DNA from 2 places in the Enterococcus sp. LJL51 genome. Region 1 is predicted to be linked to the other one. Evidence: predicted binding sites of a transcription regulator. Region 1 holds the regulator's gene; the other holds the start of a gene.
The links. The regulator HrcA, encoded in region 1, represses chaperone genes, less so after heat shock. The targets are predictions, from matches to a motif close to TTAGCACTCNNNNNNNNNGAGTGCTAA.
Positions count from the first base shown of each region.

Region 2: the regulator HrcA is predicted to act here: its motif matches at 6,376-6,402, upstream of ACYSNQ_RS11260 (ATP-dependent Clp protease ATP-binding subunit).

Region 1 is NZ_JBTXLW010000006.1:150,470-160,758, reverse strand. Features, by position in the region: gene ACYSNQ_RS08340 (helix-turn-helix transcriptional regulator) at 1-594, shown strand, start outside; gene dnaJ (molecular chaperone DnaJ) at 712-1,878, opposite strand; gene dnaK (molecular chaperone DnaK) at 2,281-4,110, opposite strand; gene grpE (nucleotide exchange factor GrpE) at 4,165-4,689, opposite strand; gene hrcA (heat-inducible transcriptional repressor HrcA) at 4,751-5,794, opposite strand; gene hemW (radical SAM family heme chaperone HemW) at 5,949-7,118, opposite strand; gene ACYSNQ_RS08310 (helix-turn-helix transcriptional regulator) at 7,414-7,599, opposite strand; gene ACYSNQ_RS08305 (winged helix-turn-helix transcriptional regulator) at 7,606-7,962, opposite strand; gene ACYSNQ_RS08300 (aldo/keto reductase) at 8,093-8,932, shown strand; gene ACYSNQ_RS08295 (SDR family NAD(P)-dependent oxidoreductase) at 8,947-9,741, shown strand; gene ribF (riboflavin biosynthesis protein RibF) at 10,021-10,289, opposite strand, start outside.
Region 2 is NZ_JBTXLW010000011.1:71,588-81,876, reverse strand. Features, by position in the region: gene ACYSNQ_RS11295 (hypothetical protein) at 1-424, opposite strand, end outside; gene tig (trigger factor) at 699-1,982, opposite strand; gene ACYSNQ_RS11285 (DUF1398 family protein) at 2,132-2,533, opposite strand; gene ACYSNQ_RS11280 (DUF1002 domain-containing protein) at 2,798-3,766, opposite strand; gene ptsP (phosphoenolpyruvate--protein phosphotransferase) at 3,947-5,674, opposite strand; gene ACYSNQ_RS11270 (phosphocarrier protein HPr) at 5,674-5,940, opposite strand; gene ACYSNQ_RS11265 (hypothetical protein) at 6,108-6,290, opposite strand; gene ACYSNQ_RS11260 (ATP-dependent Clp protease ATP-binding subunit) at 6,521-8,770, shown strand; gene ACYSNQ_RS11255 (DUF1827 family protein) at 9,034-9,351, shown strand; gene ACYSNQ_RS11250 (peptide chain release factor 3) at 9,407-10,289, opposite strand, start outside.

The sequences.
Region 1 (10,289 bases):
ATTGCACTGAAAACCGATCAGCTGATTATTGATTTAACTCCTTGGATCCGAGGAGAACTTTCCCGTAATACCATCGAAGCTATCCAACTATGTCTAGACAAAAATCAAATTTTGTCTATTGCTTATGAGAATAGATCTGGTCAGTACTCTACAAGAAAATTAGAGCCCTATCGGTTGATTCTGAAAGAAGCCAGCTGGTACACACAAGCATATTGTTTGGAAAAACAGGATTTCCGTATCTTTAAACTATCCAGAATGAAAAATGTTATTGTAACAGAGGATACCTTTGTCCCGAGAGCTGCTCCTCCTGCTGCACTGGGCAAAAATACCATTAAAGAAGCAGACTTTACTACGATTTTTCTTGAAGTTGACTACTCTGTAAAGGACCAGCTTCTAGAGCGATTTCCTGATTTAATATTCAACAAAAAAAAGAATAGTGATTACTTTGATGTTACCTTTCCTTATTTTATACCCGATGATTTTGGCTATCATCTCCTTTTAGGCTTTGGCAATCGATGTATATGTCACGGTCCCGCATTTGTTCGTGAAGAACTTGCTCAGCGTGTCCGACAAATGCTGACGCAGTATGAATAAGACTGTTCTAATTATAAAAAAAGAGCTGTACTAGTTGTCAAATTGACAATCCAGTACAGCTCTTAATTTTTAACCAGCACTCTATTGATAGAAGCTGTCTCTCTTCGATTTATTCAACTATTTCTTTTTCTTACCGCCAAAAGCATCTTTCATTTTATCGAAAAAACCTTCTTCTTGCTGCTCACTAATTTCTTGTCCGCCTGCCTTAGCGAAAGAACGAAGGGCGTTCCGTTGTTCCTCACTAAGATTTTTTGGTGTAATTAGTTTCACCTTCACATGCTGATCGCCATTTGCTCCGCCCCGTAAACGAGGTGCTCCTTTTCCACGTAAGCGGAAGTTGGTTCCAGTTTGTGTACCGGCAGGAATTTTTAATTTCACATCTCCATGAACAGTAGGTACCTGTACCTCATCACCTAGTGCAGCCTGCACAAAGCTTAACGGCATTTCATAGTAAATTTCAGCACCATCCCTGTCGAAAATATTACTTTCCTCCACATGAAAGACAACATACAAATCGCCATAAGGTCCGCCATTCATTCCAGCTTCCCCCTGATTAGCCAGGCGCATTTGTTGACCATCTTCCACACCAGCAGGAACTTTAACCTTCACGTGATGTGCTTTCTTCTCATGTCCAGAGCCATGACAGGTTGGACATGGGTCCTTAATTTCTTTTCCGGTTCCGCGACAGACATCACATGTTTGACGGCTCATAACTCGTCCTAATGGAGTTTGACGTTCTACATTGATTGAACCAGAGCCATGACATTTGTGACAGGTTTCCGGTTGTGTTCCCGGCTTAGCCCCATTCCCATGACAAGTGCCGCAAACATCTTCACGTTTATATTTGATTTCTTTTTCTATACCGAAAATCGCTTCTTCAAATTTTAACTGAATGGTATATTGAAGATCCGATCCTTGTCTTGGTGCAGTCGGATCAACAGTACGTCCACCACCGCCGCCAAAGAATGAATCGAAGATATCTTCAAATCCGCCAAAGCTGCTGCCGCTGAAGCCACCGCCGCCAAAACCACCAAAGCCGCCGGCACCGCCATAATTCGGGTCAGTACCTGCATGACCATATTGATCATACGCCGCTTTCTTTTGAGGGTCGCTTAAAACCTCATATGCTTCAGAAATTTCTTTAAACTTATCTTCGGCATCTGCTTCCTTATTAATATCTGGGTGATACTGCTTAGATAGTTTACGGTACGCTTTTTTTATTTCATCATCTGAAGCCCCTTTAGACAGCCCCAGTACCTCATAATAATCTCGTTTTGTAGCCATTGGTTTCCCTCCAACTTGTATTTCCCTTGAGTATAGATACACCTTAGCCATCATCACTCAAAACTTGAATAGTTGACAATCAGAAGCAGTGTGATCAGAAACAAAGGTTTTGCTTATAGAGAATTCGGCGTCACATCAGACACATACATGCAAAAAATATCTGGTTTATTCCCGCCTGTTTTCTCCGCACTGACTGCCTTTTTTAGTCTTTTACAACAAAAGCACCGTTGTAATCATACCATAATTCAAGTAAAACCTAAATACATTTATGTAAAATCAACATTGGCAGTGTCCTTTTTGATTATCAGAAAATTATTTTTCTCTCTACAATAAACGGCGGGACAGAAGCAGTTTCCGGCTTCTGTCCCGACCTCTTTCCTGACTTCTTTTTAGGCAGTCTGCTTATTGTTCGTCTTTGTCGACTTCTTCAAAGTCTGCATCAACAACATCATCTGCGCCGCCTTGAGCTGCTTCCGGATTTTCCTGTGCTTGTTGCTGAGCTGCCTGCTCATACAATTTAACTGTTAGATTTTGAACGATTTCGTTTAATGAATCACGTTTAGCTTTCATTTGTTCGATATCATTTGCTTCTACAGCTGCTTTCAGTTCATCACGAGCATCTTCTGCTTTTTTCACTTCATCCGCATCAACTTTACCTTCAAGTTCTTTCAATGTTTTGTCTACAGTGAACAGCAAAGCGTCTACGTCATTACGAAGATCTACTTCTTCTTTACGTTGTTTATCTGCTTCCGCATTTGATTCAGCATCCTTCACCATGCGTTCGATTTCATCGTCTGATAAACCTGAAGAAGATTTAATTGTAATTGTTTGTTCTTTTTGTGTTCCTAAATCTTTCGCACGTACGTTCACGATACCGTTCTTATCGATATCAAAGCTTACTTCGATTTGCGGTACACCGCGAGGAGCAGCTGGAATATCTGTCAATTGGAATCTTCCTAATGTTTTATTGTCTGCCGCCATTGGACGTTCACCTTGCAGTACATGAATATCTACTGCCGGCTGGTTATCTGCTGCGGTAGAAAATACTTGAGATTTACTTGTTGGAATCGTTGTGTTGCGGTCAATCAGCTTCGTAAATACGCCGCCCATTGTTTCAATACCTAGTGATAAAGGAGTCACGTCTAATAGTACAACGTCCTTCACATCACCAGTGATAACGCCCCCTTGAATAGCCGCACCCATTGCCACTACTTCATCCGGGTTCACAGATTTATTTGGTTCTTTATTCGTTTCTTTACGAACTGCTTCAACAACCGCTGGAATACGAGTTGAACCACCAACTAAAATCACTTCATCAATATCAGAAGCGTTCAATGCTGCATCCTTTAATGCCTGACGTACAGGAATTTTTGTCCGTTCTACTAAATCAGCAGTTAGCTCATCAAATTTTGCACGAGTCAAGTTCATTTCTAAGTGAAGCGGACCTGCATCTCCGGCTGTAATAAACGGTAAGCTGATTTGTGTACTTGTAACACCTGATAAATCTTTTTTCGCTTTTTCAGCAGCATCTTTCAAACGCTGCAATGCCATTTTATCCTGACCTAAGTCGATACCGTTTTCTTTCTTGAATTCCGCAACCATATGATCAATGATTTTGTTATCGAAATCATCCCCACCTAAGTTGTTGTCTCCAGAAGTAGATAATACATCAAAGACACCATCGCCTAACTCAAGGATGGAAACGTCAAATGTACCGCCGCCCAAGTCAAATACTAGAATTTTTTCATCTTTATCTGTTTTGTCCAAACCATAAGCCAATGCTGCTGCTGTTGGTTCATTGACAATCCGTTCAACTTCCAACCCGGCAATTTTACCAGCATCTTTAGTTGCCTGACGTTGTGCATCGTTGAAATATGCTGGAACAGTAATAACTGCTTTATCTACTTTTTCACCTAGGTAGTCTTCTGCAAAACCTTTTAGATATTGCAGAATCATTGCAGAAATTTCCTGAGGCGTATAAGATTTACCTTCAGCTTCCACTTTAAAGCCAGCTTCACCCATGTGGCGTTTAATTGAAGCGATTGTATGAGGATTTGTCACTGCCTGACGCTTAGCAACTTCCCCTACTTGAATTTCTCCATTTTTAAAAGATACAACAGAAGGTGTTGTACGGTTTCCTTCTGGATTCGCAATAATCTTTGCTTCTCCGCCTTCTAATACAGCAACTGCTGAGTTTGTTGTTCCTAAGTCAATACCAATTATTTTACTCATGTTTATTTCTCCTATCTTCTATTTTAATTTTAAAATTGAATGTGCTTATTTTATTTATTGAGAAACGACTACCATGCTGGCGCGCAGAACACGATCCTGTAGCTTATAGCCCTTTTGCAGAACCTCTACAATTGTGTCTGAAGCAACACCATCATCAGCCGGAACTGTCTGAACTGCTTGATGAAGATTCGGATCGAAAGACTCTCCCTGTGCCGGTATTTCTTCGATTCCTTCTTCTTTCAAGGCAAAGATCATGCTTTCATAAACCATCTCGATGCCCTTTTTCAGGCTTGCGCCTTGTTCATCGTCGACTTCAATCGCCATTGCCCGTTCTAAATTATCTAGAGCCGGCAATAATTTTTTCCCTAAATCCTGTGATCTGTAACGAACCAGCAGCTCTCGTTCATTTTTAAAACGATTGCTCATATTAGCAATTTCTGCACGGGCCCGCAGGAACTTATCTTCCATTTCATTAAGCTCGTTCTTTAGTGTTTCTGTTTCTGTCAGTTCAGGTTCTGTGTTTTCCGAAGCTGTTTCTTCTACTTGATCCTGAAGCTCTTCTTTTTCTTCTTTGTTCAATCCAGCAACTTCCCTTCCCGTTTCGTAGATTCAATTTATCTTTAAGAATATCACCAAAGCGCTATCCATCAAGAAATCGATAGTAAGAGCCTAACTGTGAAGCCAGCTCATTTCTAAATACATCAACTAGACTAAATATTTTAGAATACGGCATACTTGCCGGTCCCAGTAATGCGATAGTTCCTTTGCCATGTCCGATAACTTCATAGGTTGCCGTAATCATGCTCATGCTTTTCAGTAAATCGTTGCCGATTTCCGAACCGATTTTAAAGCTAATTGGTCTTGCAGCTGTTTCAGTCATTTCCAGCAGATTGGTCAGCGCTTCTGTGTTATTCATAAAAGAATAAACTGATTTTAACTGACTGTGATCCATACTAACGCCAAAATCCAGCAGATTCAAACGACCGCTCACATAAACCTTCTCTTCAAAAATGTGCCCCAGCATCGTGTCGAAAAGATTCATCATCCCTTCAGGCGTTTGGAAATACCTGTGCAGAATCATTGGAATCTCTGTGCGTAAACGATGGTAAACGGTCAGCAAAGGCTGCCCAACAAGCTTTTCGTTGATAATATTAGTCATTTTTTCTAAATCTTCTTTGGAAACAGTGTTTGGGATAGCAAATACCTGACTCTCGACATTTCCTTTGTCAGTAACAATGATAGCAATAACCTGCCGATCATTCAAAGGAACCATCCGAAATCCTGTTAATTTTCTTTCCTTAACCTCCGGCCCCAAAGAAAACGCTGTATAGCTGGTTAGCTCAGATAAGATTTTCGCAGATTGTTCAATGATATCATTAATCTCCCGAAACTCTGAGCCAAAGGACTGGCGAATACTATTTAATTCTCCCGGTTCTACCTCAGCTGGTTTCAGCAGGTAATCAACATAATAGCGATAGCCGTTCATAGACGGAACCCTTCCAGAAGAAGAATGGGTTTTAAGCAGCAATCCCTGCTCCTCTAAAGCTTTCATATCATTTCGAATTGTGGCAGAACTGGACTTGATTCCATCCTCCATCAATTTTTTCGAACCTACAGGTGTCCCCGTAGTTGTGTACTGCTGGATGATAAGTCTCAAGATTTCTTTTTGTCTTTCAGTAATCATAATACCACCCTCCATTAGCACTCCTATCTAATGAGTGCTAATACAATTATTAATATAGCAAGTTCTATCATGATTGTCAAGAAAAAAACAGCAATTTTTAGCACTCTTTATAACCGAGTGCTAAAAATTGCTATAGTTTTCTTTTTTCTTGTTATTAAGCATCCAAAAGGAAGGATTCAAAGACTTCATTTCCAATATATAGTCCTTTTTCACTGAGGCGAAGTGCCTCTGCTGTTTCAACTAATAATCCCTTATTGATTAGTGAAGGAATAACTTCCCCGTAAACTGTCGTTATGTCAATGCCAAACTTTTCTACAAAACGCTTTTTGTTTACACCGCTTAGCTTTCTTAGTCCCAGAAACATTTCTTCTTCAATTTGATTGTTCTTAGTTAAATGTTCAGTTTCTAATACTGGCAGACGATTTTCACGCAAGGGTTTTAAATAATGCTGAATGGGTCCGTAATTACGGTAACGATTGTCTCCCAGATAACCACTGGCTCCAGCACCAAATCCATAATAATGTTCATTATTCCAATACACAAGATTGTGTTGGCTCTCTTTTCCCTTCAACGCAAAATTGCTGACCTCGTACTGTTGTCTGTTCGTCTGCGCCATTTTTTTGATTGTCTCTTCAAACATCCCTGCTTCCGCATCCTCATCAGGAAGAGTCAGCCTTCCTTGTCTCACCCAATTCATAAACATCGTTTTATTTTCCAATATCAGTGAATACAATGAATAATGAGGGAGGTCTAAATCAATTGCCCGCTGAAGTGTATCCTGGAAGCTGGCAAGCGTCTGCCCTGGCAACGCATAAATTAAATCAATACTAACATTCTCAAATGCCTCTTTGTCTAAAAAGTCCATTGTCTGGTAGACATCAGCTGCGGTATGTTTTCTACCAATTTTTTTCAGCAGTTGATCGTCGAAGGTCTGAACCCCCATTGATAGACGGTTTACACCATAATTCTTCATTACTTTCAGCTTCTCTCGACTTAAATCTCCCGGATTTGCTTCTACTGTAAACTCGTTGCAGTCATCAAAAGGAAGCAGCTCCCTCACACCAAACAGCAAGCGGTCCAGCTGTTCTGCACTTAGCGATGTTGGTGTTCCGCCGCCTATATAGATTGTTTCCATCTTTTTTCGAGGGGATTGCGCCAATGTCAGACGAATCTCTTTTAGCAGCGCTTCAATATATTCATCTACCGGCTGACCTTCCAGAAAAACTTTATTGAAGTCGCAATAGTAGCAGATATGCTCACAGAATGGTATGTGAATGTAAGCTGAAATTTTGCTGTTGTTTCTTAAATCATTGTTTATCGTCATTCTATTCATTTTCCTTCCAAAAACCAAAATCACACAATATTAACACCATGGAAACCATTAGAAAAAATTCACTTGTATCATCGTTCAAATTTTAATCATTTCTAGCGCCCTTCGGTTGCTTTTCAAGCTTAAGCCGCCAGTTAAACACTGGATGTTTCCGTCTATTTTAGCATATTATCCGCATAGGTTATAGAGAGTCTGTTTGGCATCTTTCAGTTCTATTTTTTATCATGGTAGGTTAGTGCCATCTGGATACAGATAATCAGAGTATCTATTGGCAACACTTCTTGAGGATTCAGTACAATAGCTCTGTTTTTTGAAAAGCTGAGTGAATCGGAAAACCTGCATATTCAATCGTTTCAATGTCTCTGAAAATTGTTCGCTTAGAAACGCCGAAACGTGCAGCCAGCTCAGAAGCGGAAATAACATCATTTTCTAAAAGTAAAATAATGATTGATAAAACACGCTCAATTTTCTTCATTTTCTATCAACTTTCTGCTAAAAGCAGTACCTCTTCCCCCTGATTCTGCAAGGTGGTCACATGCATCGTGCCCCACTGACACAATCCATCCAAAACAATTTCCAGTGTTTCTCCATATGGACTCAATGAGTATTCTACTTTTGGCGGTACCTGATTGTATGATTTTCGTTTGACAATATTATCCAATTCTAATTCACGCAGCTGCTGAGTCAGCATTTTCTGACTAATTCCCGGAATTTTACGCTGCAAGTCGCTTGGACGCAATGCACCATGACGCAAATTACATAAAATAATCGGTTTCCATTTCCCGCCAATAACCTCCATCGCAGCTTCAACACCAATATTATAAATTTTTTGTTTCATTTTTTCGCTCCAATCCTTCTAGTTTCACAATTGATACTTTTTTGTTAGTATAGCACAAAAAAGTCGGTACTATCCTTTTGGATAATTCCGTTATATAGTAATTTCAGAAAAAGCTTGAGGAGGAAAATCAATGATTCATTCATTAGAAGAAAAAATAATAGTAAACAATGGAAGCCAAATTCCCGGGTTAGGCTTAGGGGTTTTTCAAATACCTGATGAAGAAACAGAAGCAGTGGTTTCTGAAGGAATTCTTCAAGGCTACCGCCTGATTGACACTGCTCAAATTTACGGAAACGAAGCTGGTACAGGCGCTGGAATAAAAAAAGGAATGGCAGCAGCAAATATAGCAAGGGAAGAACTATTTGTGACTTCCAAGCTTTGGAATAATCACTTATCCTATGACGAAACAATAACTGCTTTTGAAAATAGTTTGTCACTTCTAGGGCTGGACTACCTTGATTTATACCTGATTCACTGGCCTGGAACAGATGCATTTGAGACATCCTGGAAAGCATTGGAGGACCTATACAAAGCTGGAAAAGTTAAGGCTATCGGCGTCAGCAATTTTCAGATTCAGCATTTAGAAAAGCTGCTAAGTTTCGCAACCGTTCTACCTGTCATCAATCAAATTGAGCTGCATCCAAAATTGAACCAGCAGAAATTACGGGATTTTTGTAAACAGCATAATACCCATATTCAGGCTTGGTCACCATTGATGCAGGGCAGAATATTAAATGACCCCCTCCTACAAAAGATTGGGGCAGCTCACCAGCGTTCCAGCGCACAAATAGTTTTGCGTTGGGCTGTTCAACAGGATATTCTGCTGGTAGTAAAATCTGTGCAGTCTGCTCGGATGAAAAGTAATGCACAGCTGTTTGATTTTGAATTATCTGATGAAGAGATGGTGGCAATAACTAATTTGAACGAAAATCTACGCGTCGGACCAGATCCCGATACGTTTGACTTTTAAAGGAGGTTTTTATTATGGAGATGAATGTAGCTAAAAAAACTGCTCTTGTTACTGGTTCCACCAAAGGAATTGGAAAAGCCATCGCTATTGAGCTGGCACGCGAAGGAGCAGATGTGATTATTAACGGACGAGATAAAGTTCAGGTGATGCATGCTGTTGAGGAGATTAAGCAGCTGTTTCCAGAAACTGACCCACATGGGGCCCCAGCTGATTTAGAAAAATTAGAAGAACGTGAGAAGCTTTTCAATACCTTTCCTAAAGTAGATATTTTAGTTAACAACATGGGTATTTTTCAGCCAATGGATTATTGGGCTATCACCGATGATATTTGGGAACATTTTTTCAAGGTTAATGTCTTAGCCGGTAATGCTCTAGCCAACCATTATTTACCAGCTATGCTGAAACAGGATTTCGGACGAATTATTTTTATCGCCAGCGAAGAGGCCTTGATGCCGTCAGGAGAAATGGCCCAGTACAGTATGACGAAGACAATGAATCTATCCTTAGCAAAAAGCTTATCGAAGCTGACCGTAGGTACTCATGTAACGGTAAATACGATTATGCCTGGCTCTACTTTGACTGAAGGTGTTCAGAAAATGCTTGAGGACATGTACCAGGATAGCAGTCTTCCTTCAGATGAATGGGAACATGATTTTATGAAAAACCATCGTCCTCTTTCACAGATTCAGCGGCTGATTCGTCCTGAAGAAATCGGTCGGTTGGCCGTTTTTGTTGCCAGCCCGTATGCCTCATCTTTTTCCGGCTCTGCTTTACGTGCAGATGGCGGCTTAATCCCTACGATTTATTAGCTATTTATGAAAAGATAAGAAAGCAGTTCCCAGCCTGTGATTTGTAAAAAACGTTCAAATTAAATGCAATTAGAGGCTACACTGCTAAAGTTGAGAAACTAATTATCACGAATATACAAAAGACAGGTTGAACATGAGATCTAAAACGTCTTATACTCAACCTGTCCTTAATTAAGAGTGCGCATCAATTAGAAGCACTGACTCTCTCACCAATAGGATTCTTCTCTTGCCAACTGCAGTTATGCAAGAGTCGCTTTAACTATAGCTTGCTGCTTTATTTCACTTTTTCCTTTTTGCAAAATAATCCGCAGTATCCTGCTCATCCTGCTTCAGTTGGCTAATTAAGGCGTCTGCCCCATTGAATTTGACCTGATCACGCAGATAGTGGTCCCAGCGGACAGTAACCTGCTCACCATAGATGTCTTTATGAAAATCTAAAATATAGACTTCTACTGTTAACTCCCTACCTTCACCAAATGTATCATTATGCCCAATGGATCCCATTCCGGCATACCACTGATTACCAATTTTAATCCGAGTAGCATAAA
Region 2 (10,289 bases), on a different contig from region 1:
CACGTTTATCCGGACGTTCTACATTATTGTAAAGATACTCATCCAAAGAGCGTACATACCCGTAAATACCACATTTTTCCATTCTAGTGTCACAATAGTTCTCTATCATTCCTTGATACTTTGAGAATACCTCAGCATCAAGAATATTTCGCTCCATGATAGATAAACCGGAAACATGTATTTGAAATTCTCCACCATCTGCGTGGAGCTTCAGCCAGAGATTATCCTTTTCTGTCAATTGTTCAAATCGATCCTTGATTGCGAATAAATCAAACGGCTGTGTATCATCATCGTCTATCCGATAGTATTGGGGATCTGTCAGAATTCTTATAAAACTTAGCCAGTCTTTCAACAGCTCTGTTAATTCTTCAGAAGAGCTGCTTCTCAATTGAGCCATCATGTACATTTTTCCAGTTTTTTTCATTCTATCCCCTCCTTCATCATTAGTTAGTAAATTATCGATAGCAATCTCTATCAGACAGTGACTATCTCATTGGTTTTGTTTAGTCTATCAATCTGTTTCAAAAAAGTACTATAACAAATAATTAAATGTGCCGAAACAACTTGTACAAGCAAAACTACATAATTAAACTATAGCATACGGTTATCGATTATGCTATTTATGCTGACTTGTATGAATGAAACAAAAAATGAGACCGGACGAAGCCCGACCTCATTTTCAATTCAGCATACCTGGTTTATTTTTCAGTCGCTGTTTCAGTTACTACTTCAACAGCCTTCTTCATGCGGATATCATGTTTCAGCATATCTTCAGTCAGCACACGGCGAACTTGATCTTCCGGCATATTGTATTGTTCAGCCAAATCTTTGATTTCAGCTTCAATATCTGCTTCAGATACTTCAATAGCTTCTGCATCTGCAATTGCTTCAATCACAAGATTGGTTTTTGTACGAGTTTCCGCTTCCCCTTCAAACTGCTTATGCAGGTCTGCTTCAGTTGTACCAGTTAACTGGTAGTACATATCAGGAGCGATTCCTTGACGCTGCATGTTGTTTAGGAATTCATCCATCGAACGGTGAACTTCATCGTGCACCATCACATGTGGTAAATCAACGATTTCAGCATTTTCAACGGCTAAACGAATAGCTGCTTCATCTTTCGCTTCTTCAGCAGCTGCTACTTTAGCATCAGTCAGCTCTGTACGGTATTTTTCTTTCAACTCAGCTAATGTTTCAATTGAATCATCTACATCTTTTGCAAAATCATCATCCAGTTCAGGTAATTCTTTTGCTTTCACTTCATGGATTTTAACATTGAATACAGCATCTTGACCAGCTAAATCTTCAGCTTGGTAATCTTCTGGGAAAGTAACCTTTACTTCTGTTTCTTCACCGGCTTTTTTACCTACCAGCTGTGCTTCAAAGCCAGGAATAAATGAGTTTGAACCCAACTCAAGAGCGTAATTTTCACCTTTTCCGCCTTCAAATGCTTCACCATCTTTGAAGCCTTCAAAGTCAATAACTACAGTATCGCCGTCTACAGCTGCTTCATCTTCTTTAATAACCAGTTCAGCTAAAGATTCCTGTTCACGCTTCAAACGTGCATCAACATCTTCCTCTGTTACTTCACGGTCTTGTTTTTCAACTGTCAGATTTTTGTATTCACCAAGTTTTACTTCTGGTTTTACAGTTACTTCTGCAGTGATAACCCAGTCTTCACCTTTATTCATGCTTTCAACGTCAATTTTAGGTTGAGAAACTGGTTCGATAGCTGCTTCTTTTACCGCTGCTTCATATGACTCTGGTAAAACAGCATTCAATGCATCTTCGTACAATGCTTCTTCACCATACATACGGTTAAATACTTGACGAGATACTTTCCCTTTACGGAAACCTGGAACATTCAGGTTTTTCTTTACTTTGTTAAAAGCTTGTACTAAGCCTTTTTCGATTGTTTGGCTATCGATTGAAAAAGTTAACACACCATCATTCGTGCCCTTTTTTTCCCATTTCGCAGACATTAAATTCCCTCCGAATAACATTATTTATACATCATATTTGCTTTATGCATACCTTTAAATAGTACACTATCACTGGATAAATGTAAATATTTTAGATGATATCCATCAGAAGAATTTCTGTTTTTTTATGATTCAAGACAATTCTTCAATTATTGTTCAGTAATCAGCGGAATCGGCTCAGCTAGTATCTCATTTTTTTTAACATCCCGATAAGAAACTACCATCTGCTCTAAATCAGTTATCCAATAACTAATCCCCGCTTTTCCGGCGAGCTGACAGAAGCCCTCAAAATCAATCATACCTGCCTGAGCCTTTGTCACAGCTGCCTTTATGCCTGAAGCTGAAGGCTGTTCTGCAACAGTTTTAGCAACACCGTTCATTCGCAAATCAATAGTTGAATTTTCATCATAGTAGCGGTAGACTCCTTCTTCTACAAAGTAATCATATCGCTTGACCCCTAGATTCTTAAAGCGCTGAATCAACAAAGCAAAACCTCCTGCATTTTCCTCTTGATTCACAGCATTTTCAATATCTTGATAATTCAATGTCATTGCTACTCCTCCGATGCTTTTCATCCTATTGAAGCATATTTTGATTTTGTCAGCAATTATTCCGTATTAAAACCAATTATCCAGCTGCCGTTTTATCCGAAAAAAAGAGTCCGGGACATAAACAAAATCCCAGACTTTTGACATCCCTAAAACCGAATAAACGGTATTCCAAAAGCAGCTTTCTCGGAGCTGAACACTTTTGTAACAACCTCTGCAGCCATATATCTACTTTGTTCTTCACTTCATTGAGCTTAATTAGGCTTGCTATTCCCCGCCAGTAATAGCGTTCCAAATCCCAGTAAAGAAGCTCTTAATATGCTCCCACACACCTTTTGATTTCTCTTGGAGCTGTTCCTTAGCTTTGGTTAAGTCCAGTTCTCCTACGAAATCCTCAAAAATATTCTTGTCTTTCATGTCGCTCATTAAGGTAGTCAACTCAGTTACCTGATCTGAGGTCATCACATCTTCTATTCCTTGACTCTTCAAAGCCTTTTCTACAGCTTCCTGGATATCTTTTTGAGTTAACGTCTGACCATCGGCTGTTTTAGCTGCCAATTCCGTTTTGGCTTGTTCCTGTGCAGCATTTAACGCTTCATCTGTATAGCCGTCCTTTTCTTTATTTTCTTCAGTGATTTTAGAGAGTACGTCCATTTCGTCCTGAGCGACCTCTACACGGTCTCTGTTGATTATTCCGCCTGATTCTTCAACAATCTTATAGACGCCGGCTAACGCGCCGGAACCGTCGATTGGCACGGCCGAAGCAACTGTCAGTTTCGCATCAGAAATTCCTGCTGTTAAAGCGGCATTTTGATACTGTGCAGCAGTAATTCTAGTGATATTCTCAGGTGTGGCAATATCCACAGTAATCCCCGAGCCCTTCTGCTCCGTCTCCATACGCACAGAACTATAAACAGCCCATTCCGCATTGAATCCCCCATCGGGAATAAAGCTCATCAAATCCTGACCATTAGTTGTATAGATTGGGGTTTCTCCTTTTATACCAAGCTTCTCCAGTGTGTAGTCCTGCTGTTCCTTTGTCAGAGCATTTCCCAATGCAACAGCATTAATCTGCAGCGCTTCTTCAGAGCTGCTGGAGGTCTCAGTCGTACTTGAGCTCTCTGTTGCTGCTCCAGTACTTTCTTCTGTTGCTAAAGCCGTTTTTCCGTTATATAAACCGACAGATAATAAAAGCATCGCCAAAGCGATTGCACTGATTTTTTGTTTACGTTTCATAGTAGTCCTCCTAAAAATTTTACTGGCTTTCACTATACAGCAAGAAGATTAGTTATTTGTTAAGAATAAATCATTTTAATAAAATTTTATTGTGTTGAATCTTAAAAATCGCTCTAATTGAATACAAAAAATCATTACCTAGTCAGAGTGAATCTGTCTAGGTAATGATTTAAATATGACTTATTTTGTGTATTCTTCAACCAATTCAACGACTTCTTCCATAGTATCACACTCGTTAAGAGCACGATCCGCTAGTTCAGCCATCTTAGTAGTATCCAAACGTTTCATCAAACTGCGAGTTTTCAGGATTGATGTTGCGCTCATAGAGAATTCATCCAGTCCCATACCAACTAATAGAGGTACAGCTGTTTGATCTCCTGCCATCTCTCCACACATACCAGCCCATTTTCCTTCAGCGTGTGCTGCATCAATAACGTTTTTAATCAAACGTAGAATTGATGGGTTATATGGTTGGTACAAGTAAGAAACTCGTTCATTCATACGGTCAGCAGCCATTGTATACTGAATCAAATCATTTGTTCCAACACTGAAGAAGTCAACTTCTTTAGCAAATTTGTCAGCAATCACTGCTGCTGCAGGAATCTCAATCATGATACCAACTTGAATCGTATCAGAAACTGTGCTTCCTTCACTTACTAATTTTTGTTTTTCTTCATCAAAGATTTTTTTCGCTGCTCTGAATTCTTTCAGAGTAGCAACCATTGGGAACATGATTCGCAGATTACCATGAACTGAAGCACGAAGCAACGCACGCATTTGTGTACGGAACATATCGTCTCCTTGTTCAGATAAGCTGATACGCAATGCACGGTAACCTAAGAATGGATTCATTTCATGAGGCAGCTGCAGGTAAGGAAGCTCTTTGTCTCCGCCGATATCCATCGTACGAACAACAACTGGCTTGCCATCCATGCCTTCAAGAACAGCTTTATATGCTTCGTACTGATCCTCCTCTGTTGGGAAATCAGGTGAATCCATATACAAGAATTCTGTACGGTATAAACCAATCGCTTCACCGCCATTATTATGAACACCTTCTAAATCTTTTGGTGTACCAATGTTGGCAGCTAACTCAAAATGTTTGCCGTCAGCAGTTTCTGTTTTTGCATTTTTCAGCTTTTCCCACTCGGCTTTCAGGTCAGCGTATGCTTTCCCTTTAGCTTCAAAGTCAGCCTTTTCTGCATCTGTAGGATCTAAAATCACATCTCCATCAATACCGTTAACAGCTAAAATGTCGCCGGCTTTAACTTTAGCAGTGATTTCCATTGTTCCCACGATTGCAGGGATTTCCAGTGAACGAGCCATAATCGCTGAATGCGATGTACGTCCGCCAATGTCGGTAACAAAGGCTTTTACATACGTTCTATCCAACTGAGCTGTATCACTTGGAGTTAAGTCATGAGCAACGACGATTACTTCTTCGTTGATCATTGAAGGGTTTGGTAAAGTTACCCCTAGTAAATGTGCTAAAACACGTTTTGCTACGTCGCGGATATCAGCAGCACGTTCCTGCATGTACGCATTATCGTCCATTGCTTCGAACATACCGATATACATATCAGTAACTTCTTTCAAACCGGCTTCAGCATTTACTTTGTTATCTTGAATATTTTGTTTGATCTGTCCGATCATTTCCGGATCAGCCAAAACCATTAAGTGTGCATCAAAAACCTGTGCTTCTTCTTCACCAAGACTTTGTGCTGCCTTTTCTCTGATAGCCTGAAGTTCTACTGTAGATTTTGCTAATGCATCATCTAAACGAGCTTCTTCAGCTGCAGTATCTTCTACAGAAGTTTTGCTGAAAGAAAGGTCTGGTTGTACAAGAAGATAGGCTTTAGCAATTGCAACACCATCACTTGCGGCAATTCCCTTAAGCATCTCAGACATTATTCAGACAATCCTTCTTTTTTCATTGTTTCAACGATTGCAGCAATTGCGTCCGCTTCGTCAACACCGTCTACAGTGATAGTTACGTCAGAGCCTTGGCCTACACCAAGAGACATAACTCCCATGATTGACTTAAGGTTAACTGATTTACCTTTGTACTCTAAGTTAATATCAGAGTTAAATTTGCTTGCAGTTTGTACTAGTAATGTAGCTGGACGTGCGTGAATCCCTGTTTCTGCTACAACGTGAAAGTCTTTCTTTTCCATATGAATCGGTCTCCTTCGTAAGTAAAATATTTTTTTATGTTAGGGTTTTCTTAACAACACAAAAGCGCCTTTGGAACAACCCTTTCAATTTTTAAGATTACCATTTTTTTGATATTGTTACAACTGTTTTCAACGATTTTTTAAGGAATCACGTAAACCTTTTCAAACTATTTAACGAATCGGTAAATAATTTCTCCGTTCAGCCCAGCTTCCCCGATAATTTTAGTCCGATCAGGAAGAACTTTCCAGGCCTCTCTGAATAGATTGAAATCGTTTCTCTCAACGACTATTTCGCTGATTTCCCCCTCTTTCAGCTGCTGAATTCGTTCCTCAAACGGGTTTTCGAACATAGGAAATTTCCACCTCCCTTTTTGAAATCTCTATTATTTTAAATGAAAGCCGCTGATTTGTCTAAACTTGAGATTCTAGCAAGGTTTATTACTTATACATAACGAGTTGAAATACTTGATTCTTCAATAAAACATGCTATAATAATCTCAAAGGTCAATAAAGGTCAGTTGTTTTTTTGACCTTTTATTTGACTGATTTCTTTTAAAAGTGAAAGGACGTGTTTTAGTAGATGATTTGTCAAAACTGTAAGCAAAATGAAGCTACGATTCACTTATATGCAAATGTCAATGGTCAAAGGAAACAGCTGGACTATTGCCAAAGCTGCTATCAAAAATTAAAAGCACAAGCAAATAATACTTCCCCTACGATGTCTCAGGACCCGTTTGGCTTTGGAAGCTTAGATGATTTATACCGCTCTCTTTCTCAGCAAATGCAGCAGGGAGACCGCTTAGGTCAGCAGACGCCGCCAACACAATTTGGCGATGGCAACGGCTTTAACGGACAACCGCCGCGAGGAGGAGGACAAGCTTCCGGCTTACTAGGCGAGTATGGCATCAATATAACTGAAGCTGCCAGAAAAGGCGACATCGACCCCGTAGTCGGACGTGATGACGAAATCAAACGTGTAATTGAAATCCTAAACAGAAGAACCAAAAATAACCCTGTTTTGATTGGTGAGCCTGGTGTTGGTAAAACTGCAGTTGTAGAAGGACTAGCCCAAAAAATAATCGATGGCGATGTTCCTCAAAAGCTGCTTGAAAAAGAAGTGATTCGCTTAGATGTTGCTTCTCTTGTTCAAGGAACAGGTATCAGAGGTCAGTTTGAAGAAAGAATGCAAAAATTGATTGAGGAAATCAAACAAGCGGAAAATGTTATCCTGTTTATTGATGAAGTTCATGAATTAGTTGGTGCCGGAGCAGCTGGTGATGGAAATATGGATGCAGGAAATATCCTGAAGCCGGCACTTGCTAGAGGTGAGCTGCAGATGGTCGGAGCTACTACATTAACCGAATATCGGATTATTGAAAAAGATGCCGCATTAGAACGTAGAATGCAGCCAGTTCGTGTAGACGAGCCTTCAGTAGAGGAAACTATTGCAATTTTGCAAGGACTTCAAAAGCGCTATGAAGATTATCATCATGTGAAATACACTGATGAAGCGATTAAGGCTGCTGCTTATCTTTCCAACCGTTACATTCAAGATCGTTTTCTACCTGATAAAGCAATTGACTTGCTTGATGAGTCTGGTTCAAAAATGAACCTAACAATTCAGATTGCTGATCCAAAAACCATTGAGCGGAAATTAGCGGAAGCAGAACAGCAAAAACAACAAGCCTCTGCCGAAGAAGATTTTGAAAAAGCTGCTTACTACCGTGATCAGATTAACAAGCTGCAGGTTATGAAGGAAAAACAAGTCAGCGATGATGAAATGCCGGTTATCACAGAAAAAGTTATTGAAGCGATTGTTGAGCAGCGGACAGGAATTCCAGTCGGCGAGCTGAAAGAAAAAGAGCAAACACAGCTGAAAAATCTGTCTGATGATTTGAAAGCAAATGTAATCGGGCAAGATGCGGCTGTTGATAAAGTAGCGAAAGCGATTCGTAGAAATCGGGTAGGCTTAGGCAAAAAGAACCGTCCAATTGGCTCCTTCCTTTTTGTTGGACCAACTGGTGTGGGTAAAACTGAGCTGGCTAAACAGTTAGCCTTTGAATTATTCGGTTCAGAAGATACGATGGTCCGCTTTGACATGAGTGAATACATGGAGAAACACAGTGTATCAAAACTGATTGGTTCTCCTCCAGGTTATGTCGGCTATGATGAAGCCGGTCAGCTGACTGAAAAAGTCCGTCGGAATCCTTACAGTCTGATTCTATTGGATGAAATTGAAAAAGCCCATCCGGATGTTCTGCATATGTTCTTACAGATTTTGGATGATGGCCGTTTGACAGATGCTCAGGGACGAACAGTCAGTTTCAAGGATACTATCATCATTATGACTAGTAATGCCGGAAGCGGAAAAATTGAAGCTAATGTCGGTTTTGGTGCTGCCCGTGAAGGCGTAACCCGCTCTATTCTTGGTCAGCTGAATAATTTCTTTACACCAGAATTTTTAAACAGATTTGACGGCATTGTAGAATTCAGTGCATTGAGCAAAGAAGACCTGTTGAAAATTGTCACATTAATGCTGAACGAAGTGAACCAGCTATTGGCTCCGCAAAAGCTTCATATTGAGGTGCCAATCGAGGTGAAGGAAAAACTCGTTGACCTTGGCTATGATCCTGCAATGGGTGCTAGACCATTAAGACGGACCATTCAGGAACAAATAGAAGATGGTATCGCAGAGTACTATTTGGACCATCCCGAAGATACAGCTCTAGCAGCTGAATTAACAGATGAAGACAAGATTATTGTGACAACACAAAAGTCTGCTGCTGAAGAACTTAAAGCAGATGATGCTGTCGATACAAAAACTGAGTAAATAAAGAATAACAGCTCCGTTTATTAGAAAAGAATATACTAAGCCCCAACCTGTCCATAAACAAGACTGATTGGGGTTTTTTTACAAATTAAAGGAAATGGATAAAAAAACAAAAAAATAAACCAATTTTTTATACCTGACCCAAGTTTTATGGTAAAATTTAAGCATAATTCTTTTTATTTGAAAAAAAGCCATTTATAATTAACGTGCGTTATAGTTTACATATTTCGAAGAAAAATAGGAAAGAAATAGAGGTGAGATGTATGAAATTAGTTAATGTTACCAACAGTCACAGAAACTTGGTAAATAAGCAGCTGGAAAATACAGACGCTCAATTTGTCAAAGTATATTCCGCAGGGAATACTACAGTAGTCTACTCTGAAGCAGAAAGCCATGTAGAGATTCTAATTTTGAACCAAAAGCGGGCAATTAGAAAAGCCGAGGCCAACGAAATCTTGAAATTCTTTTTGAAACGCTTGCCGAAAGAATTGGTTCAAAATGATAAGATAGAAGTTATTGAACTGAAGGGCATCACAGAAATTTCAATTCCTTTAGCCGGTGCTTTAATCAGAAGCTCCTGAAATGAACTAAAACAAAAAAGCATCCAGCAGCTCAACAGCTGCCGGATGTTTTTGCTTATAATAGACTACTTAACTCGACCTCTGGATATTTGTCCGCAAACCAACGCATAGCAAACTGATTTTCAAATAAGAACAGCGGCTGATCAAAACGGTCCTTGGCCAGAATATTCCGACTTGAGCTCATGCGTTCATCCAAATCTTCTGGTTTAATCCACCGGGCGATTTTCGATCCCATTGGTGTCATTATCACCTCAGAATTGTATTCATTCATCATTCGATGCTGGAAAACCTCAAACTGCAGTTGTCCGACTGCCCCGATGATATATTCTTCTGTCAGATATGTCTTGTATAACTGAATAGCTCCTTCTTGAACAAGCTGATACATGCCTTTATGAAATGATTTTTGCTTCATGACATTTTTTGCTGTAACCTTCATAAACAGCTCTGGCGTAAATGACGGCAGTTCTTCGTACTTAACCTTTAGCTTACCTTCGTAAAGACTGTCTCCAATCTGGTAATTCCCAGTGTCATAGACCCCAATGATGTCTCCAGCAACCGCTTCTTCAACGTTTTCTCTGGCATCTGCCATAAACTGAGTCACATTGCTAAGCTTAATTTTTTTACTGGTTCTTTCAAGAGTAACATCCATTCCCCGTTCAAACGTACCTGAGCAAATACGTACAAAAGCAATCCGATCCCGATGGGCCGGATTCATATTCGCCTGAATTTTAAAAACAAAACCAGAGAATTCTTCTTCATAAGGACTGACTTCTTCCCCATCCTCTGTTCGATGTGCATAGGGTGCAGGCGCAAACTGCAAAAATGTTTCCAGGAAAGTCTGAACACCAAAATTTGTTAAGGCTGATCCAAAGAAAACCGGCGTTTGATTTCCCTGAGCGATTTTTCCTTCATCAAATGCATCCCCTGCTTCCAAAAGC